DNA from 4 places in the Streptomyces sp. NPDC047886 genome. Region 1 is predicted to be linked to each of the others. Evidence: riboswitches for the same ligand, from Rfam matches in the RefSeq annotation. Region 1 holds a riboswitch; each other region holds the start of a gene.

Region 1 (5,177 bases):
CAGCGTCAGCGCCGGTCACAGCACCTCCAGGGGCTCGAGTCCTTCCATTATGGGCAGGGGGTGCGACAACGCGGCCGGGGATCTTTCGCGGGGCCGGCCGCGGGCGGACGCGGCCCGGCAGAGGCGGTGGCGGACACGGCCCGGGGGCGGAGGCGGAAGCGGGCGGAGGCGGAAGGCGGGCCCGGAGGCGGAAGCGGGAGGCGCGGTCTGGGCCGTACGCGGCAGCGGCGGCCCGGGGCGACCGGCCGCGCTGGAGCGCGGAACGCCGGCGCGGGACGTCCCGGGCGGGCGGCCCGCGCCGGCGCCGTCCTCTACAACGGCATCAGGTCCGGGCGCTTGGCCGACACGTGGTCGCCGGACGACTCGCCGCGCAGGCGGCGGCCGATCCACGGGACCAGGTACTCGCGGGCCCAGTTGATGTCGTCGCGGCGCTCCTCCAGCGGGCCGCGCGGCGGGAGCGGCGGCCACGGCTGGTCGGGGTCGGCGGGGACCTCCAGGCCGAGGACCTGGCCCGCGCGGAGGGCGACCCGGGTGTGGCCCTCGGCCGACAGGTGCAGCCGGTCGCCGTCCCAGGCACGCCTGTCCTGGACGGACCTGAGCGACCACAGGTCGAGCACCGGGCAGCCGTAGCGGTCGGCGACCGCCCGTACGTGGCCGTTGTAGGTGGCGATCTTGCCGCGCAGATGCCGCAGGACGGGTACGCCGCGCGTGTCGAAGCCGGTGGTCACGACGACCGTGCCGACGACGGCGGCGAGTTCGGCGACGGCCCGTTCGAAGCGTTCGGCGACGTCGTCGGGGTCGCTGCCGGGCCGGATGATGTCGTTGCCGCCCGCGCAGAAGGTCACGAGTTCGGGGGCGAGCTCCTTGGCGCGCGGCACCTGCTCCTCGACGATCTGGTCGAGGAGCCTTCCCCGTACGGCGAGGTTGGCGTACCGGAACGACTCGGGCTCCGGGATGCGGTCGGCGAGCAGGACCGCGAGGCGGTCCGCCCAGCCGACGAACCGCCCGTCGGGGCCGGGGTCGCCCACGCCTTCGGTGAAGCTGTCGCCGATCGCCACGTACGACCCGAATGCGTCACTGTCTCTCAATGTCGAATCGTCTGCCACGGGAGCACATCTTTCCCCGGTGGATGTGACCTACGCGACCGTAAGGAGGGGTTGACGGGAGGTGATCTTTACCACCGGTCGGGATCCGGCCAGGCGGGAAGGGGGCCGTGACGCGGTTCTGCCCGGCACCTCGCAGGTGGTGCCGGGCAGAACCGTGTTCAGGAGTGCGCGCCGGAAGCGCGTCCGGGGGTGCGTCAGATGGCCACGCCGTGCTGGCGGAGGTACGCCAGCGGGTCGATGTCCGAGCCGTAGCTCGGGCTGGTGCGGATCTCGAAGTGCAGGTGCGGGCCGGTGGAGTTGCCGGTCGAGCCGGACAGGCCGATCTGCTGGCCGCCGCTCACGCTCTGACCGGCAGAGACGGACAGCGAGGAGAGGTGGGCGTACTGCGAGTAGGCGCCGTCGGCGTGCTGGATGACGACCTCGTTGCCGTACGCGCCGCTCCAGCCGGCCGAGACGACGGTTCCGGCGCCGACGGCCTTGACGGTGGAGCCGGCGGAGGCCGCGAAGTCCACGCCGGTGTGGTAACCGGAGGACCACATGGAACCGGAGGCACGGTACGGGGTGGTGACGCCGGCGGAGACCGGGGAGGTCCAGCCGGAGGCGGTGCTCTGGGCGGCCTGGGTGGAGCCGGAGTCCTGAGCCGGCGCGGGGGCCGGGGACTTGGCGGCGGACCGCGAGGAGCGGGTGTCGGCCTTCCGGGTGTCGGCGGCCTTCTTCTCGGCCTTCGGCTTGGCGGCCTTCTTCTCGGCGGCCTTGGCCTTGGCGGCCTTCTGCGGGGTCGCCTTGGCGGTGTTCTTCGCGCCGAGGGTGAGCTTGAGCCCCGGGTGGATCAGCGACGGGTCCTCGCCGATGGCCTCGCGGTTGTCCTGGTACAGCTTCTGCCAGCCGCCCTTGACGTTCTTCTTGTGGGCGATCTTGGCGAGGTAGTCGCCGGCGACCACGGTGTACGTCCGGGGCGCGGGCTTCGCGGCATCCAGCGCGGCCGGGGCGGCGGCGGGGGCGACGGTGACGGAGGCGACCGTCTGCGCGGCGGTCGGGGCGCTCTGCGGGGCGGCGTGGGCGCCGGTCGCACCGAGGAGCGGCAGCGCGATGGCGGCGCCGCCCGTGCCGGCGGCGACGAAACCGCGGGTGAGGGAGCTGGACTTGGGACGGCGGTGCTTACCCTTCGCGGGCATGGCGAATTCCTCTCCGGCGCCTGCGAGGTGAGCTGTCGGGTTCGGGCTGGAGATGCCCGGTCGCGCGGTGGCGCGACTTCACCCCGAGCCGTCCGGGAATTCCCGTCCGGCGTACTACCTGGGTCCCCCGCTCCTGCCACACGTGGGTGGGTGCGAATTCCGGGCGGCGGCAGGATTCGGCGTTCCGTCCGGATTGACCGTGACCGTAAACGAGTCAGGACGACGGGAACAAGCGGATGGTTTCAGCCGCCCTTTCCCGTCGATGAATTCGGCTCGGAATTCCGGTCACCCTCCGTCGATTACGGATCATGAATTCCCGCCGTGGGCATGGGATTTCGGCGGGGCGGCCCACCACGGACCGTCACGTTTATGACGCTGCTCACGTGGTCGGACCCATCTCCCTTGCTACCGGGGCACGTTATGCCTTATACGCCAATTCGGACAGAAGGCCCATGAGGCGACGAGATCACATGAACGCGAGCAAGTGGAATCAACGGCTCGGAGTCGGACCACGGCCGCCTCCCGATCGCCGTACGACCCCATGGGCAAATCATGGTGAATAAGGACAGACCGCCGCATCGGGCGTCGCTGTCGACTCGGGGGCCGGTGCGGCGCCCGCTGCGGTCGTCGCGCCCGCCCGAACCGGTGCAACATGGGACAATTGCCTACATGACGGATGTCGAACTCGTCAGCGGCGATACACCGCCATCACCCGGGCCACGGATGTACGAGCCGCACGGAGATGATTGCCCCAGGAACCGATGTCGTATCGTCAGATCCGCGACATCGTCGGCGGCCGTCGCCGACGGCAGACACGGAGGAGCCCCCGTGACGCAGCAGCTCCCGCACGTCCCGTCGTCGACCGAGCCCGAGCTGAGCGGGGTGCGGAACTTCCGCGATGTGGGAGGGCTGCCGACCATGGACGGGCGCCGGGTGCGCCATGGCCGGCTCTACCGCAGCGGGCACCTCGCGCACGCCACCGACGGCGACACCGTGTTCCTGTCCTCGCTGGGGCTCCACACCGTCTTCGACTTCCGCAACGCCGCCGACCAGAAGCTGGAGGGTCCGGACGTCGAGCTGCCCGGCGTACGGAACGTGAACATCCCGCTCACCGACCCGGCCGACGGCGCCGAGTTCTGGACGATGGTGCGCGACGGGGACATCCACCAGCTGCGCGATCTGCTGGCCGACGGCAAGGCGGCGGCGAGAATGACCGACGCGTACCGCGCCATCATCACCACCCGTACCGCCGAGCACAGCCAGGTGCTCCACGCGCTCGCGGAGGACAGCGTCCCCGCGCTGATGCACTGCGCCGCCGGCAAGGACCGGGCCGGCCTGTCCATAGCGGTGGCCCTGCTCGCGGTGGGCGTGGAGCGCGACGCCATCGAGGAGGACTACCTCAAGTCCAACGACCCGCACCGCCGGTACAAGGTGCGGCGCGGCGCCAACGCCCCCGGCGGCATGTCCCCCGAGGTGATGGAGCTGCTGAGCCCCCTGTTCGACGCACGGGCCGAGTACCTCGCCACGGCCTTCACCGCGATCGAGGAGACCTGGGGCACGACCGAGCGCTACCTCACCGACGGCCTGCGCCTGACGCCGGCCACCCGGGAGCGGCTGCGCGACCGTCTCCTCGACGGCGACTGATCGCCCCGGCGCCTGCCGGGCGCGCCTCGCGCACCCGCCCGGAGCGAGCCGCCTCGCCCGGCTGCGGGGCGCCGCCTCACCGGTTCTGGCCGCCGAGCAGGAACAGCAGGTAGAGGAAGGCCGCGAAGAGGTGGCCCGCCACCAGATAGGCGAAGAGCCGGATGATCAGCCCACGGGGGAATCTCCGCTCCTCGTGGGTGGGCGGCAGGGCAGCCGGGTTCTCGGACATGACGCACCTCTCGGGCAGGTCGCCCTCCCGCTGACCGGGGGGCGGGGAAGGGGGAGCGGATCAGCGCCGGTGGGTACCGCCGCCGAGGCACAGGTCGGCTGCCGCGCTCCGCAGCAGGGTGTGGACGAACAGCAGCTCGGCGCCGCCCCGTCCGGCGGCCCTGATGCGGTGCGGGGTCAGCGAGTCGAACTGGGCGCTGTCGCCCGGGTCGAGCACATGCACGGCGTCCCCCAGCGCCAGCCGCACCCTGCCGTGCAGGACGTACAGCCACTCCTCCCCCGGGTGGACGCGGACGGTGTCGTCCCGGCCGTCGGCGGGCGGGGCGGGCAGCTGGACGCGGAGCGCCTGCATGGCGCGGCCGGCCCCGCCCGCCTGGTGGTACGTCCAGCCGTCCGCGACGACCGGCTCGGCGCGCCCCGCGCGAACGATCGGATCACGTTCGGGGGCGGCCTCGCCCAGCAGCTCGGAGACCGTCGTACCGTAGACACGAGCGAGGCCGAGCAGCATCGGCAGGGAAGGCTGGCGACGGCCGGTCTCCAGCCGGGACAGATGCGCCGGGGACAGTCCGGCGCGCTGCGCGGCCGCCTCCAGCGTGAGGCCTCGGCGGCGGCGCAGGCCGCGCAGCCGCGGTGCGACCTCGGGCAGCGCCTCGGCCCCCTCGCCCTGGGGAGTGCTCATGCGTCCATTGGGCCAGGAATTCTCCTGTGGGGCAATTTTCTTGCCCCACAGGCAAAAACCGGCGCTCTGCCCGCCGGCCTCAGCGGTTGGCGACCGCCTGCTTGACGAGGTTCTTGCCGAACTCCCAGATCAGCCCGCCACCGCTGTGGGCGTCGTCCATCACCTCGGTGAACGCGGCCACGAACCGGTTCACCTCGCGCTCCCCGATGGTGAGCGGCGGGATGAGCTTGATCACTTCGAGGTGGTCGCCGGAGACCTGGGTGAGGATGCGGTGCCGTTGCAGCAGCGGCACGACCACCATCTGCGCGAAGAGTCCCTTACGGGCGGCCTGGAGCATGGTCCAGC
Region 2 (5,177 bases), on a different contig from region 1:
GCCTGGTCGGCCTTCTCCTTGGCGCCGTTGTACTTCTCGGTCGCCACCTCGGCGTCGTGGTACAGCTGGTCCACCTTGGCCTTGACCTGGGCCGGGGTGAGTCGGGGTTCGGCGTGTCCGGAGCCTTCGAAGGCGGTGGCGGTCGCCGCCCCGGCGAGCGCGAGTGTGGCGGCGGTGCGGCCGGCCTGGCCGCTGAGCGGGCGCTGCCTGGGCTTGCGGTGCGCTGCCACGACGGCGGTCACTTCCCTTCGTACGGGGCGATCGGTGCGGCGCCTGCCGGGGTGCTGAGCGAAACTGCTGAGCTGGCTGCTGAGCGGGGCTGCTGAGCGGAGTCGCTGAGCGTGTGGGGGTGTGTGGTGGGAGTGCGGGGACGCCTGGGGGAGGACGCTAGGCCCGGCGGTCGCGGCGGAGCGGGCCGGTGACCGCAATTGGCCGCAGGTGAGGGATCGGGATCGCGTTCCTCTGCGGACGGGAACGCTGGAATCTTGCATTCCGGATCAGCTGTGACCGATGTGGCGAAAGAGGCGGACCTGGCCGACGGCCGGTGCTATGGCCCCGGTTAGGCTCCGCCCCATGGACGTACTCATCAATGTCTTCGTCGCGCTGCACATCATCGGCATCGCCTCCCTCCTGGGCGGCTTCCTGACCCAGATGAAGGCGATGGGCGCGGGCACGGCGCGCATGGTCCCGGCGATGCTGCACGGCGCCCTGACGATGCTGGTCACCGGCGTGGTCCTGGTCGGCCTCAACCAGGCCGAGGGCGCGACCGTGAACAACATCAAGATCGGCGTCAAGCTCGCCGTGCTCGTGGTGATCCTCGGCCTGGTCTATGTGAAGCGGGACGACGAGCACGTCGACAAGGCCGTCTTCGGCGCGGTGGGCGGCCTCACGATGGCCAACATCTTCATCGCCACGCTCTGGACCTGATCCACCCGGTGGCCAGGCCCGAGCCCGCTGGCCAGGCCGGCCCGGGCGGCCAGGCCGCGCCCGCTGGCCAGGCCGTGCCCGGTGCATAAGCCCGAGCCCCGGGTGGTCGGGCCGGAAGTCGGCTCGGTGGTCAGGCCGGCGGTCAGCCCGGCCCGAGCCCGGCCCGAGCCCGGCGGTCAGGCTGACGTCAGGCCGACGTCAGGCCGGCTCGGGCCCGGCGGTCGGGTCGGCCATCGGCCCGGCTCGGGCCCGGCGGTCAGGTCGGCGATCGGCCCGGCGGTCAACCCGCCCCGAGCCCGGCGGTCAACCCGCCCCGAGCCCGGTGGTCAACCCGCCCCCGCGCCCGGTGGTCAGGCCGGGCGGACGCTGCCGTAGATCGGCATGTAGTAGATCGACTCCTCGCGGACGTTCGTGCCCGGCTTCGGGGCGTGGATCATCCGGCCGCCGCCGATGTAGATGCCGACGTGGCTGATGTCGTCGTAGAAGAAGACCAGGTCACCGGGGAGCAGATCCTCCGTCGCGACCCGCTGGCCCACCTTCACCTGCTCCCACGTCGTACGCGGCAGCTCGACGCCCGCCGCCCGCCACGCCGCCTGGGTCAGCCCCGAGCAGTCGTACGAGCTCGGGCCGGTCGCCCCCCACACGTACGGCTTGCCGATCTGCGCCCGGGCGAAGGCGAGCACCTTCTCGGCCTTGGCGGCGTAGTCGCCGTCCGGCGCGACCGGCTGCCGCTCCTGCGCGTCCCCGTCCCCGGTCTGCTCCGGCGCCTGCTCCTGGGCCGCCGCGTCCGCCGCCTGCCGCCGCTGCTCCTCCTGACGCAGGCGCTCGGCCTCCGCCTCGGCGGCGGCCTTCTCCTCCGCCCGGCGGCGGGCCTCGGCCTCGCGGCGCCGCTCCAGCTCGGCCAGCCGGGCCTTCTCCTCGGCCGTCAGCCGGGACAGCAGCGTGCGGGCCTCGCCCAGCTTCCGCTGCACGGTCTCCTTGCTCTTCCGCAGGGCGGCCTGCGAGGCGGTGAGCGACTCCAGGCTCCGGGTGGCCTCGGCGCGCTTCTTCGACGCCTCGGCCTGCTGCCGCTCGAAGTCCGTGACCGCCTGGCGCTGCCGGTCGGTCAGCCGCTCCATCAGCTGCGTCTGGTCCACGTACGACTGGGGGCTGTCCGCGAAGATCAGCGCCGCCGTGGGGCTGAGCGTGCCGGAGCGGTACTGCGCGGCCGCGTACCCGCCCAGGGCGCGCCGCGAATCGTTCAGGGCGTCGGCGCGCCGGGCGACGCCGTCCAGCAGGCCGTCGACCTCGCGCCGCTGGCGGTCGGTGGCCTCCTTGGCCTTGTTGTACTGCTGGGTCGCCGTACCGGCCTGCCGGTACAGGTCGTCGACCTTGCGCTGGACCTCCTCGACCGACGGCTTGGCGTCGGCACCCGGGTCCGTGGGGGCGGCACCGGCGCTCTGCGTGGACAGCAGGGTCACCGAGGCGAGCGCCGCCGTCGTGAACCCGACGGCGGGGGAGTGCGAGCGGATCGTACGGGTCGTGCGGCTGCGCGGCTTGCGATGCGACGCCAAGGCCGGCATCTCCTTCCGTCGACGCCTACCGGGTTAGCTGTCGGGTTCGGGCGATACGGAAGGTGCCCTACGGCCGCGCCGCGCCTGCTCCGGCGGCGCGGGCCGATTCACCCCGGTGGTGCTCGGGTGGTTCCCCGGTTCCGGACAGCCTGAGGGCAGGCCGGATTCGGCGTGGGCAGCCCGACCGGCGTGGGTCGCCGCTGAGGGAACGGGCCGCTTGGGCGAGCACGCTAGCCAACCTGTGGCGGTGCTGTGAAGGATGATGTTCGATATGCCCGATACATTTCCGTGACCTTAGCGCCGGGTCGCCGTCGGGTGGCGCAGCGTGAGGCGTCCGGTTCCGGCCCGGGCTGTCGGTGGGGCCGCCTAGACTCGTTAAGCGATGAGCAGCCTCTTTGACGACAGCTTCCTGGCGGACCTCTCGAACCACGCTTCGGAGGAGCACCCGCCGCCACCCGAGGACGAGGGCCCGGCCGTGGACGAGATCCCGGACGACCTCTTCGGCGGGAAGTTCGACGTGCCTCCGGCCAGGGACGGGTACTACCGCGACGGCGCCGCACGGCCCGCCGTGGACCCCGCCGCGCTGCTGGAGGGGCTCAACGAACAGCAGCGGGCCGCCGTCGTGCACACCGGCACACCCCTGCTCATCGTGGCCGGCGCCGGTTCGGGCAAGACCCGGGTCCTGACGCACCGCATCGCCCACCTGCTGGGCACCCGGCACGTCCACCCCGGCCAGATACTGGCGATCACCTTCACCAACAAGGCCGCCGGCGAGATGAAGGAGCGCGTCGAGCAGCTCGTCGGCCCGCGCGCCAACGCGATGTGGGTCATGACGTTCCACAGCGCCTGCGTCCGCATCCTGCGCCGCGAGTCCAAGAAGCTCGGCTTCACCTCGTCGTTCTCGATCTACGACGCAGCCGACTCCAAGCGTCTGATGGCGCTGGTCTGCCGTGACCTGGACCTCGACCCGAAGCGGTATCCGCCGAAGTCCTTCAGCGCCAAGATCTCCAACCTGAAGAACGAGCTGATCGACGAGGAGACCTTCGCCGACCAGGCCGTCGACGGTTTCGAGAAGACGCTGGCCGAGGCGTACCGGATGTACCAGGCGCGGCTGCGCGAGGCCAACGCCCTGGACTTCGACGACATCATCATGACGACGGTGCACCTGCTCCAGGCGTTCCCGGACGTCGCCGAGCACTACCGCCGCCGCTTCCGGCACGTCCTGGTGGACGAGTACCAGGACACCAACCACGCGCAGTACACCCTCGTACGGGAGCTGGTCGGCACCGGCTACGAGGACCTGGACCCGGCCGAGCTGTGTGTCGTCGGCGACGCGGACCAGTCGATCTACGCCTTCCGCGGCGCGACCATCCGCAACATCCTCCAGTTCGAGGAGGACTACCCGGACGCGACGACGATCCTGCTGGAGCAGAACTACCGCTCCACCCAGACCATCCTGTCCGCGGCCAACGCCGTCATCGAGCGCAACGAGAGCCGCCGCCCCAAGAACTTGTGGACCAAGGCGGGGGCCGGCGCGCAGATCACCGGGTACGTCGCCGACACGGAGCACGACGAGGCCCAGTTCGTCGCGGACGAGATCGACCGGCTGACCGACGCGGGCGAGGCGAAGGCCGGAGACGTCGCCGTCTTCTACCGCACGAACGCCCAGTCCCGCGTCTTCGAAGAGATCTTCATCCGGGTCGGACTGCCCTACAAGGTCGTCGGCGGTGTCCGGTTCTACGAGCGCAAGGAGGTGCGCGACGTGCTCGCGTACCTGCGCGTGCTGGCCAACCCCGAGGACAACGTCCCGCTGCGCCGCATCCTCAACGTCCCCAAGCGCGGCATCGGCGACCGCGCCGAGGCGATGCTCGACGCCCTGGCACAGCGCGAGAAGATCACCTTCCCGCAGGCCCTGCGCCGCGTCGACGAGGCGTACGGCATGGCGGCCAGGTCCGCCAACGCGGTGAAGCGGTTCAACACGCTGATGGAGGAGCTGCGCACCATCGCCGAGTCCGGCGCGGGTCCGGCGGTCGTCCTGGAAGCCGTCCTGGAGCGGACCGGATACCTGGCGGAGCTCCAGGCGTCGACCGACCCCCAGGACGAGACCCGGATCGAGAACCTCCAGGAACTCGCCGCCGTCGCCCTCGAGTTCGAGCAGGAGCGGGGCGAGGGCGAGGGCGCCGGGACGCTCGCGGAGTTCCTGGAGCAGGTCGCCCTGGTCGCCGACTCCGACCAGATCCCCGACGAGGACGAAGAGGGCTCCGGCGTCATCACGCTGATGACCCTGCACACCGCCAAGGGGCTGGAGTTCCCGGTGGTGTTCCTCACGGGCATGGAGGACGGTGTCTTCCCGCACATGCGCGCCCTGGGGCAGACCAAGGAGCTGGAGGAGGAGCGGCGCCTGGCGTACGTGGGTATCACGCGCGCCCGCGAGCGGCTCTACCTGACCCGCTCGGCGATGCGCAGCGCATGGGGCCAGCCCGCCTACAATCCGCCGTCGCGGTTCCTGGAGGAGATCCCCGGCCGGCATCTGGAGTGGAAGCGTACGGGTCCGATGGCCGCCCCGGCCGGTCCTACGTCCGGCATCGCGTCGTCGCTGTCCTCGTCGCTGTCGTCCCGCTCCCGGTCGCGCTCCGGCCAGGGAGGCCCCGCGGGCTTCGCGACCCGGCGTACGACGGACAAGCCGGTGATCTCGCT
Region 3 (5,177 bases), on a different contig from region 1:
GGGTGGCGGCTTCCGCCGGGACAACGACCGCCGTGACGACCGTGGCGGTGACCGTCGTGACGAGCGTCCGTCGGGCGGCGGCTTCCGCCGGGACAACGACCGTCCGTTCAACCGCGACCGTCGTGACGAGCGTCCGTCGGGTGGCGGCTTCCGCCGGGACAACGACCGCCGTGACGACCGCGGCGGTGACCGTGGCGGTGACCGTGGTGGCTTCCGTCGCGACAACGACCGTCCGTTCAACCGCGACCGTCGTGACGAGCGTCCGTCGGGTGGCGGCTTCCGCCGGGACAACGACCGCCGTGACGACCGTGGCGGTGACCGTGGTGGCTTCCGTCGCGACAACGACCGTCCGTTCAACCGCGACCGTCGTGACGAGCGTCCGTCGGGCGGTGGCTTCCGCCGGGACAACGACCGTCCGTTCAACCGCGACCGCCGTGACGAGCGTCCGTCGGGCGGCGGCTTCCGCTCGGCCGGCCACGACCGCCCGTACGGCCGCCGTGACGACCACCGTGGTTCGACCACCGGTTCCTTCGGGCGCCGTGACGACAAGCCGCGCTGGAAGCGCAACGGCTGACACCCAGTAACACCCGGACCCGTGAGCCGATACCCGATCGGCTCACGGGCTTCGGCGGGCTATGCTCGGGGATGACCCGTCGAGGGCCCTTAGCTCAATTGGCAGAGCAGCGGACTTTTAATCCGTTGGTTGTGGGTTCGAGTCCCACAGGGCCTACCAGGTCGAAACGCCGAGAGGCGGTTGTCGACCAGGGGGTTCGTGCCCCGGCTGCTTTTCAGCGGCCGGGGCACTCGTGCGTCCGGGGCCGTGCCGGGCGGTGTGGTGCCGTGGGGAGATCCATGCCACATCGGCCCCGGCGGTAAATGGTGAACGGTCGTGCTCCGGATGGCGTAAGGTGGTGTTCACCGACGCGGGGTGGAGCAGCTCGGTAGCTCGCTGGGCTCATAACCCAGAGGTCGCAGGTTCAAATCCTGTCCCCGCTACTGAAGACGAAGGCCCGGTGCATTGCGCACCGGGCCTTCGTCGTATTCCCGGGTTCTCCCGTGGTCTTCCCCGTGGCCTGCCCGTAGCTTCCCCTGGCTTCTCCCTGGCTTCCTCGAGGTCTCGCCCCCTGGCTTCTCCCTGGCTTCCTCGAGGTCTCGCCCCCAGGCTTCTCTCTGGCTTCCCCCTGGCTTTCCGGTCGGCCGCTCTGGCTTTCCGGTCGGCCGCTCGGCGGATGGTCGGCGGCTGTGCGGCGCGGCTAAGGTCCGGCCGGATGCGGCGCGGTTACCGTCCGCAGCCGTAGGGACGGCAGGGGAGCACGAGTGGCGCAGCGAGCAGGGTCCGGCGGCCAGGACGGCGGCAGCGGCGGCCACGGCCACGGCCACGGCCACGACCACGGCAGCGGCGGCCACGGCGACGGTGGTGCCGGTTCGGGGGCCGGGGGCGGTGGAGGTGGTGCCTGGACGCGGAGGCTCGTCCGTGTGCTGCCCGCCCTGCTGATCGTCTGCGGTGTGGTCTACGACTGGGCCACCCCGCCGCCCTTCACGGCCGTGCCGTTCTTCGTCGCCGCCCCGCTGATCGCCGCCTCGCTGTTCGACCAGGTGCGGACGCTCGTCACCGGTCTCTTCGCCGTCCTGGCCATCGTGGGCCCGCATCAGCTCTACAGCCCGCTGGAGCGGGGGCCCGCCGTCACCGAGATCCTCACCGTGATCACGGTCGCGGCCCTCGCGGTGCTCATCAACCGGGTCGTACGCCGGGGCAGCGAGCGGCTCGCGTCGGCCCGCGAGATCGCCGAGACGGCGCAGCGGGCGGTGCTGCCGACGCCCGCCGAGCGGATCGGGGGACTGCGGGTGGCAGCGCGGTACGAGGCGGCGCAGGCGGACGCGTTCATCGGCGGCGACCTGTTCGCGGTGCAGGACACCCCGCACGGGGTGCGGCTGGTGGTCGGCGACGTGCGCGGCAAGGGCATGGGCGCCGTGGAGGCGGTGGCCGTGGTGCTCGGCGCGTTCCGGGAGGCGGCCGAGCAGGAGAGCTCGCTGGAGGCGGTGGCCCTGCGGCTGGAGCGGGCGCTGGCCCGGGAAGGCACGCGACGCGACGGGCTCGATGTCTTCGAGGGGTTCACCACCGCCGTACTGGCCGAGATTCCGCACGGCGACGGCGTGGTCCGGGTGGTGAACCGGGGCCACCCCGAGCCGCTGCTGCTGTACGCGGACGGGGGCGTCGGTGCGGTGGAGCCGGCCGAGCACGCGCTGCCGCTGGGCATGTCGGAGCTGGCGACCTGGCCGGACCGGGCGGACGAGGCGCCGTACCCGCCGGGTACGACGCTGCTGCTCTACACGGACGGGCTGACCGAGGCGCGGGACGCGCGGGGCACCTTCTATGATCCGGCCGCGCGGCTGGCGGGGCGGGTCTTCCCGGAGCCCGAGGCGCTGCTGGACGCTCTCGTGGAGGACGTACGGCGGCATACGGGCGGCGGCTCGACGGACGACATGGCCCTGCTGGCGGTCACCCGGCCGGGCCCACGGCATGCGGGGGCCGAGTGACCACTCTCTGTGAGTGAGAGGCACCCCTCCGCATAACATTTGACGCACGGTCAGAAACTGCGTGGTCGGAGAATGTTTCTGAGGTCAGGTCAACTCGCCCGATTGCGCCCGATTGTGCCCCGGTTAGTCCAGGCCAAGGAGTGTTAATGATCAGTAGGAACGGCTTGGAATCCGGCGCCCGCGTCTATTAACGTTCGATAACGCAGCGCGGTCGTCCCAGCCGTCGCCAGAGACGGCGCCGTGCGCGTACGCCGAATTCCGCAAGGGAACCGGGGAACCACCACCTTGGGGTGAATCGGGTCGAACCGACCCGTAGGAGACCTTCCTGCTCCGAACCCGTCAGCTAACCCGGTAGGCGAGAAGGAAGGAAAGGAGTGCGCCTCCGTGGCGTCCAACAGGCCTGCCCCCGAAGCGTCTTTCGACCCGCCGTTCCAGTACTTCGGGTCCTACGGTCCTTCGGGAGGTGCGGGCGGTCCGGACACCATGGGCACGGACACCGTCGTCGGTGAATGGAACCCGACCGAGGAGACCGTCCGCCCTGTCCGGGGCCGGCACCGCGTCGCCAAGCAGCGCGGCGGCCTCGCCCGCAGCTCCACCGTCCTCGGCGTCGGTGTCATCGCGGCGGTCGGAGCGGGTGGCATAGCCACCGCGCAGGACAAGCCCGCGATCTCCATCTCGCTGCCCGACCTGCCGGACGCCTCGTCGCTGCCCGGCGTCGGCTCCCTGATATCCGGCGACGACACCGACGGGTCCGGGGCCGGGAGCGACGGCAACACCGCCCCCCTCACCGCACTCTCCCTCGCCGCCCCCGCCGACGGCACCGATGAGCAGAGCGCCGCCGCGGACAGGGACGCCGGGGCCGGCGAGGCGCTGCGCGCCCGCATCCTCCAGCAGGCCGAGCAGCAGCAGGCGTCCGCCGACGCCGAGGCGAAGGCCGCCGCCGAGCAGGCGGCCGCCGAACAGGCGGCGGCGGAGGCGAAGGCGCAGCAGACCGCCGCTGAGAAGGCGGCCGAGGAGGAGCGGAAGCGGCTGGAGGCCGAGGCGGCAGCCAAGGCCGAGGCCGAGCGGCTGGCCAAGCTCGCCGCGAGCTACGCCCTCCCCACCTCCTCGTACACGATCACCTCGACGTACGGCCAGGCCGGTTCGATGTGGTCCTCCGGCTACCACACCGGCCTCGACCTGGCCGCCCCGACGGGCACGCCCGCGAAGGCCGTGCACGGCGGCACCATCAAGTCGGCCGGCTGGTCAGGCGCGTACGGCTACCGGATCGTCCTGGAGCTGGAGGACGGCACCGAGATCTGGTACTGCCACCTCTCCTCGATGACGGTCAGCGCGGGGCAGACGGTCACCACCGGCGAGACCATCGGACGGGTCGGCGCGACCGGCAACGTCACCGGTCCGCATCTGCACCTGGAGGTCCACACGGCGGGTGGCGGGGGCATCGACCCGCTGGCGTGGCTGCGCGGCAAGGGCCTCACGGTCTGACGCAGCAGCCTGGCGCACTCACGGTCTGAACGCAGCAGCCGGGCTCACTCACGGTCTGACGGAGCCCGGCTCACGGTCTGGCGGAGCCGTCCGGTCGGGGCCGTGGGTCGAATCCCGGCCCCGGCACCCGCGTCCGGCCCCGGCACCCGCGTCCGGCCCCGGCACCCGCGTCCAGCCCCGGCCCCGCTTCGGCTCGGTCCTGGTCCCCGCGTCCAGGCCCGGCCCCATGAATCCCGGCAGCCCCGGCGGTACACCCCCCGACGCCAGGGCTGCCGGTCCGTCCACCGGTCCGCCTACCGCTGCCGGTACGGGTTGTAGCCGCCGTAGTCGCGGTGCGGGGGCGGCGTCCATACGCGGCCGATCGCACGCGCCGCGTACGTGAGCGACGGGCCGGCCACGTCCTTGCGCTGCCACAGGTGGTGCAGCAGCTCCTGTTCACGGGCGGCGAAGTCCTGGCCGACCGCGCCCCGGCGCGCCCGGTGGCGCAGGAACGCCAGCGACGTCGCGAACGTCTCGTACTCCACCACCGCCCGTGCCGCCGCCGGGCCGAACGTGCGCCGCGCGTAGTCCCGGGCCATGCCCCGCGCCCGCATGGAGGCCAGCGCGAGGGGCTCGGCGGGCGAGAGCCAGCCGGCGGCGGCGTACGCGGGCAGTTCGGCCGACACGGTGCGCAGTTCACGCTGCCGGGTCCAGACGGCCAGCCAGGTCAGCAGCCCGAAGGCGGGCACCATGAACGCCCCGTACACGGCGAAGAACCCCCACGGCCCGAACGTGGTCGAACCGTTCCACAGGGCGTGCACCCCCATCGCCAGGAGCAGTCCGAGCGCCGGCAGCAGGGCCCGCAGTACCTTGCCGCGCCGGGCGGCGAGCGCGGCGGCGATCCCGAACCCGATGCCCGTGCACACGGTGAACAGCGGATGCGCGAACGGCGACAGCACGATCCGTACGAAGAAGGTCGCGGCCGTGACGGACTCGATTCCGGACGTCCCGAACTCCTGGTCCTCGTCGAAGGCGTTGCCGAGGTAGAGGATGTTCTCGGTGAAGGCGAACCCGGTCGCCGTGAAGCCGGCGATGACCACGCCGTCGACCAGCCCGGTGAAGTCCCGGCGGCGGAAGAGGAAGATCAGCAGAATCGCGGCGGCCTTCGCGCTCTC
Region 4 (5,177 bases), on a different contig from region 1:
CCTCGGCCGCGAACCGCCGGATGCCGCGTTCGCGGGCGACCGCGGCGATGTGTTCGAGCAGCGCGGAGGCGACGCCACGGCCCTGATGGGCGTCCTGGACCAGGAAGGCGACCTCGGCCTCGTCGGCGGGCGCGGTGGCGGGCCGACCCCGCTCGTTGATCCGGTCGTACCGGACGGTGGCGATGAACTCGCCGCCGACCGTGGCCGCCAGGCCCACCCGGTCCACGTAGTCGTGGTGCGTGAAGCGGTGTACGTCCTTCGCGGAGAGGCGGGGGTAGGGTGCGAAGAACCGGTAGTACTTAGACTCGTCCGAGACCTGCTCGTAGAAGCTGACCAGGCGGTCGGCGTCGTCGGTCATGATCGGCCTGATCCGTGCGGTGCCGCCGTCACGCAGCACCACGTCGGCCTCCCAGTGGTCGGGGTACGCATGGTCCGGCCGATCCGGGTGATCCGGCTGATCCGTCTGATCCGGCGGGTTCCGCATGGGCCAAGGGTACGGTGCGGACACCGGTCGCGTAGGTGCTCGGGAGCAGGGCGAGGCAAGGGAGGGTCGGTCGGCCGTCGGGCAGGGCCGGACGGTGGACGAGAAGGGGCCGATGGCCCGGTTCGAGCACCCCGCAGGACATGAGAGACTGGTCTAGACAACCGCTAGGATTGAAGGGCAACACCATGGCTGAGCGCCGCGTCAACGTCGGTTGGGCCGAGGGCCTGCACGCCCGCCCCGCCTCCATCTTCGTCCGTGCCGCCACGGCCGCCGGCGTCCCCGTGACGATCGCCAAGGCCGATGGCAACCCGGTGAACGCCGCGTCGATGCTCGCGGTGCTCGGCCTGGGCGCGCAGGGCGGCGAGGAGATCGTGCTGGCTTCGGACGCGGAGGGCGCGGACGTGGCCCTGGACCGCCTGGCGAAGCTGGTCGCCGAGGGCCTCGAGGAGCTTCCCGAGACCGTCTGAGCCTCCGGCACCCCCTCGGCCGCCCCGCGGGGCACAGCGCCGAACCCCTGTACGGCGGAGCCGCACCGCCCCGGACCTCCGGGCGGTGCGGCTCCGCCGTTGTCGTGCCCGGTCGTCCTGTGCCGTCGCCGTCCCCCTTCACCCCGTCCGCTTTCCGGGGTCGCCTAGGGACCGCTTACTCGGGTCGTTCGCGTTATGCGCGTCCGATTCCAAAAGACCCGGACACGGCAGGGCACTTTATTCAGACTGTTTTCGGGCAGCCTGAATTCACCTCCGGCCGCATTCTCTTTGTATACGGCGGCACTGTTAATTCCCGGCACTCGCACTGTTTACAGGATGTTGCGAAGTCCTCACGCGCCCGGAGGCCCGCTCACCCCGGTCCGGTCGGCGCAGCCGGTACGTGCCGAAGGAACGCTCGGCGTGCAGGGCGGTCAGCGCACGGGCCCGTTCGGCGTCGCCACGCGCGACCGCGTCCACGATCGCGCCGTGTTCGGCCCAAGCCTCGACCGGCAGGGCGGGCTGTTCGACGGCGTACATCCAGGCGCTCTTCTGCCGCAGCTGGGTCAGCAGCGCCGTCAGCGCGGGACTGCCGGACGCCTGCGCGAGCGTCTCGTGGAACCAGGCGCCGAGCGACCGCAGGTCCTCGCCCTGGCCGCGACGGGCCCGCTCCTGGCCCAGCCTCACCAGGCCACGCAGGACCTTCAGATGGGCGTCGGTACGGCGCTGGGCGGCGCGCGCGGCACCCAGCGGCTCCAGGAGCGCGCGCATCTCCAGCAGGTCGGCGGCCTCCTGCTCGGTCGGCTCGGCGACGCACGCCCCCGCGTGCCGGCGCGTGACGACGAACCCTTCCGACTCCAGGGTCCGCAGCGCCTCCCGGACCGGCACGCGTGAGACGCCGTAGCGGCGCGCGAGCTGCTCCTCGGTGAGCCGGCTGCCCCGCGGGAAGACGCCGGAGACGATGTCGTCGCGGATCGCCGTGCATACCGAGTGCGCCGGAATGCGCATACCGAACCTCCGATTTTGATCCGCTTAGACCTGGTCTTAATCCACGCGAAACTCGGGTGTTCTCCACCCGTCCCGTGACTCTATTGCAACGAGGTGCGATTTCCGACGCCTTCACGGCATCCACGGATATCTTTTGGCCGACCGACGACAATGCCGAAGCCCCGGCTCGCGAGGAGCCGGGGCTTCGGGAGAGGTGCCGACCGCGCCGGAACGCGGAGCGCGGGGTACGGGTCGCGGGCTGCGGGGCCGCGGTGCGGCTGCGGGGCGCGGTGCGGCTGCGGAGTCCAGTCGGGGAGGCGGGGTCAGACGCTGACGCCGCGGGCCCGCAGATAGGCGACGGGGTCGACGTCGGAGCCGTAGTCCGCGCTGGTGCGGGCCTCGAAGTGGAGGTGCGGCCCGGTCGAGTTGCCGGTCGAGCCGGAGACGCCGATCCGCTGGCCGGGGACCACGGTCTGACCGACGGAGACGCTGATCGACGCGAGGTGGCCGTACTGGGTGTACGTGCCGTCGTTCATACGGATCACGATGTTGTTGCCGTACGCGCCGGCCCAGCCGGCCTCCACGACGGTTCCGGAGCCCACGGCGACGACCGAGGAGCCGTACGCGGCGCGGAAGTCGACACCGGAGTGGCTGCCGGACGACCACAGGGACCCGCCCGCCTTGTAGGCGGTGGTGACGTACGAGCCCGCCACGGGGAGCTGGAAGGAGTTGAGGCGCTTGCGCTCGGCCTCGCGGGCGGCACGCTCCTCGGCCGCGCGGGCCTCCTTGACGCGGGCCTCGGCCTTGCGCTTGGCCTCGGCCTCGGCCCTGGCCTTCAGCTGGGCCTCCACGGCCGCCCGCTCCTGGGCGGCCGCCTGCACGTCGACCTGGTCGGCGAGCGCGTCGGTGATCACGGCCTGGTTGAGGCCGGTGTCCTCCAGGGAGCGGCTGCTGTCGTCCGCGTCGGCGGCGAACGCCGGGGCGGCGAGGCTGCCGATGACGCCGGTGGTGGCGAGAGCCGCGACGCCGGCGACATGAGCGCCCCTGCGCGTCAGGCGGTTCGAGGCACGGTGCTTCCCGGTGGCACGGGTGAACGCCATGTAGTGGCTGATCCTTTCCTTCCTTCTCGCCTACCGGGTTAGCTGACGGGTTCGGAGCAGGAAGGTCTCCTACGGGCCCCTCCGCGCGGTGCGAAGGCGTCCGATTCACCCCAGGGACGTGTGGGTCCCCGGCTCCCCAGGCTCGCGCCTGACGGGGACTCGGCGATGGCTGCCCGGTGCCGCGGGTGCGGCGGTGAACCGGTCGGACAGCGCATCAGACGCTAAGCGGCCGATCTTTCAATCACCAAACGAACACGGTTTTTTGTAGCGCATGCCACAGGTCAGACAGTCAACCTCTCCAATAAACCGGACATATACGGCCACGCAAATGGAACTCCGGCTTCCTGATGGAAGCCGGAGTTCCTGATGGTTCGTCCGTTCTGCGCCGGTTTCGCGCCAGTTCCACGCCCGGACGTCGGGCGAGGCACCGCTCGGCGAGCGCTGTGCGGGCAGGCACGCTTCGGCGAGCGCCGTGCGGTAGGCGCTGTTCGGCGGGCTCCGATCAGCCGGCGACGACCGTCACTTCACCGATGCCCAGCGCCTCGACCGGTTCCTTGATCTGTGCCGCGTCGCCGACGAGCACGGTGACAAGCCGGTCCACCGGGAAGGCGTTCACGGCCGCCGCGGTGGCCTCGACGGTCCCGGTCTCGGCCAGCCGGGCGTACAACCGCGCCTGGTAGTCGTCCGGGAGGTGCTGCTCGACCTGGTCGGCGAGGGTGGCCGCGACCGACGCCGCCGTCTCGTACTTGAGCGGGGCGACGCCCACCAGGTTGTGCACGGCCGCGTCCCGCTCGGCGTCGGTGAGACCCTCCGCGGCCAGCGTGCGCAGCACCTTCCACAGGTCGTCCAGCGCCGGGCCGGTGTGGGGCGTGTCCACGGATCCGCTGATGGCGAGCATCGCGGCGCCCGTCCCGTCGGGCGCGGAGCGCAGCACCTGGCCGAAGGCCCGCACCCCGTAGGTGTAGCCCTTCTCCTCGCGCAGCACCCGGTCCAGGCGGGAGGTGAGGGTGCCGCCCAGGCAGTACGTGCCGAGCACCTGGGCGGGCCAGACACGGTCGTGCCGGTCCGCGCCGATACGGCCGATGAGCAGCTGCGTCTGTACGGCGCCCGGCCGGTCCACGATGACGACCCGGCCGGTGTCGTCGGCGGTGATCGGCGGCATCAGGCGCGGCTCGGCCGTGTCGCCGGTCCACGCGCCGAGGGTGTCGGCGAGCACCGCGTCGAGGTCGACGTCTGTCAGGTCGCCCACGATGACGGCGGTGGCCGTCGCGGGGCGTACATGCGCCTCGTAGAAGGCGCGTACGGCCCCGGAGTCGATGCCCGAGACCGTCTCCTCGGTGCCCTGGCGCGGGCGCGAGACACGGGCTGCGGACGGGAACAGCTCGGCGGACAGCTGCTTGGCCGCGCGGCGGGCCGGGTTGGCGGTCTCGTGCGGGATCTCGTCCAGCCGGTTCCGCACGAGCCGGTCGACCTCGTCGTCGGCGAACAGGGGCGCCCGCAGCGCCTCGGCGAGCAGCCCGAGGGCCTTGGGCAGCCGGGAGACCGGGACCTCGAGGGAGACCCGTACGCCGGGGTGGTCGGCGTGCGCGTCGAGGGTGGCCCCGCAGCGCTCCAGCTCGGCGGCGAACTCCTCCGCCGTGTGCTTGTCGGTGCCCTCCGACAGGGCGCGCGCCATGATGGTGGCGACGCCGTCGAGGCCCTGCGGCTCGGCGTCGAGCGGGGCGTCGAGGACGATCTCGACGGCCACCACCTGCTGGCCGGGCCGGTGGCAGCGCAGCACGGTCAGGCCGTTGTCGAGCCTGCCGCGCTCGGGGGCCGGGAAGGCCCACGGCCGGGCGGTGCCCGGCTGCGGCTGCGGGTGGAATTCCATGCTGGTCAAAGACACGGCAGCGTCACTCACCGGTCCGCCCCCTCTTCCTGGTCGGTGTCGGTGTCGGTACCGGACTCGGCGTCGGCGTCGACCGGCTCGTAGACGAGTACGGCCCTGTTGTCCGGGCGCAGGCGTGCGGCCGCGACGGCCTGGACCTCGTCGGCGGTGACGTCCAGCACGCGCTGGACGGCGGTCAGCGCGAGCTGCGGGTCGCCGAACAGCACCGCGTAGCGGCACAGTTCGTCGGCGCGGCCCGCGACCGTGCCGAGCCG

What was found. A riboswitch is a leader RNA that binds a small molecule or an ion and turns the genes downstream of it on or off. The one in region 1 is predicted to bind cyclic di-AMP.
Region 2: linked by a shared signal. The riboswitch ahead of ACGF5U_RS10115 (NlpC/P60 family protein) and the one ahead of ACGF5U_RS21275 (peptidoglycan DD-metalloendopeptidase family protein) in region 1 are both predicted to bind cyclic di-AMP.
Region 3: linked by a shared signal. The riboswitch ahead of ACGF5U_RS15010 (M23 family metallopeptidase) and the one ahead of ACGF5U_RS21275 (peptidoglycan DD-metalloendopeptidase family protein) in region 1 are both predicted to bind cyclic di-AMP.
Region 4: linked by a shared signal. The riboswitch ahead of ACGF5U_RS24900 (M23 family metallopeptidase) and the one ahead of ACGF5U_RS21275 (peptidoglycan DD-metalloendopeptidase family protein) in region 1 are both predicted to bind cyclic di-AMP.

Annotation. Positions count from the first base shown of each region.
Region 1 is NZ_JBIDCF010000006.1:170,473-175,649, reverse strand. It holds gene ACGF5U_RS21285 (MBL fold metallo-hydrolase) at 1-19, opposite strand, end outside; gene ACGF5U_RS21280 (SGNH/GDSL hydrolase family protein) at 312-1,106, opposite strand; gene ACGF5U_RS21275 (peptidoglycan DD-metalloendopeptidase family protein) at 1,301-2,281, opposite strand; cyclic di-AMP (ydaO/yuaA leader) riboswitch at 2,286-2,440, opposite strand; gene ACGF5U_RS21270 (tyrosine-protein phosphatase) at 3,110-3,925, shown strand; gene ACGF5U_RS21265 (DUF6126 family protein) at 4,002-4,154, opposite strand; gene ACGF5U_RS21260 (helix-turn-helix domain-containing protein) at 4,215-4,832, opposite strand; gene ACGF5U_RS21255 (aspartate aminotransferase family protein) at 4,912-5,177, opposite strand, start outside.
Region 2 is NZ_JBIDCF010000002.1:976,295-981,471, reverse strand. It holds gene ACGF5U_RS10125 (NlpC/P60 family protein) at 1-230, opposite strand, end outside; gene ACGF5U_RS10120 (hypothetical protein) at 574-927, shown strand; gene ACGF5U_RS10115 (NlpC/P60 family protein) at 1,278-2,489, opposite strand; cyclic di-AMP (ydaO/yuaA leader) riboswitch at 2,488-2,662, opposite strand; gene pcrA (DNA helicase PcrA) at 2,863-5,177, shown strand, end outside.
Region 3 is NZ_JBIDCF010000003.1:753,892-759,068, forward strand. It holds gene ACGF5U_RS14990 (DEAD/DEAH box helicase) at 1-574, shown strand, start outside; tRNA gene ACGF5U_RS14995 (tRNA-Lys) at 658-733, shown strand; tRNA gene ACGF5U_RS15000 (tRNA-Met) at 923-996, shown strand; gene ACGF5U_RS15005 (PP2C family protein-serine/threonine phosphatase) at 1,318-2,538, shown strand; cyclic di-AMP (ydaO/yuaA leader) riboswitch at 2,778-2,911, shown strand; gene ACGF5U_RS15010 (M23 family metallopeptidase) at 2,923-4,023, shown strand; gene ACGF5U_RS15015 (PrsW family intramembrane metalloprotease) at 4,317-5,177, opposite strand, start outside.
Region 4 is NZ_JBIDCF010000008.1:106,061-111,237, reverse strand. It holds gene ACGF5U_RS24915 (GNAT family N-acetyltransferase) at 1-484, opposite strand, end outside; gene ACGF5U_RS24910 (HPr family phosphocarrier protein) at 670-951, shown strand; gene ACGF5U_RS24905 (GntR family transcriptional regulator) at 1,258-1,956, opposite strand; gene ACGF5U_RS24900 (M23 family metallopeptidase) at 2,259-3,035, opposite strand; cyclic di-AMP (ydaO/yuaA leader) riboswitch at 3,049-3,210, opposite strand; gene ACGF5U_RS24895 (M16 family metallopeptidase) at 3,538-4,905, opposite strand; gene ACGF5U_RS24890 (M16 family metallopeptidase) at 4,932-5,177, opposite strand, start outside.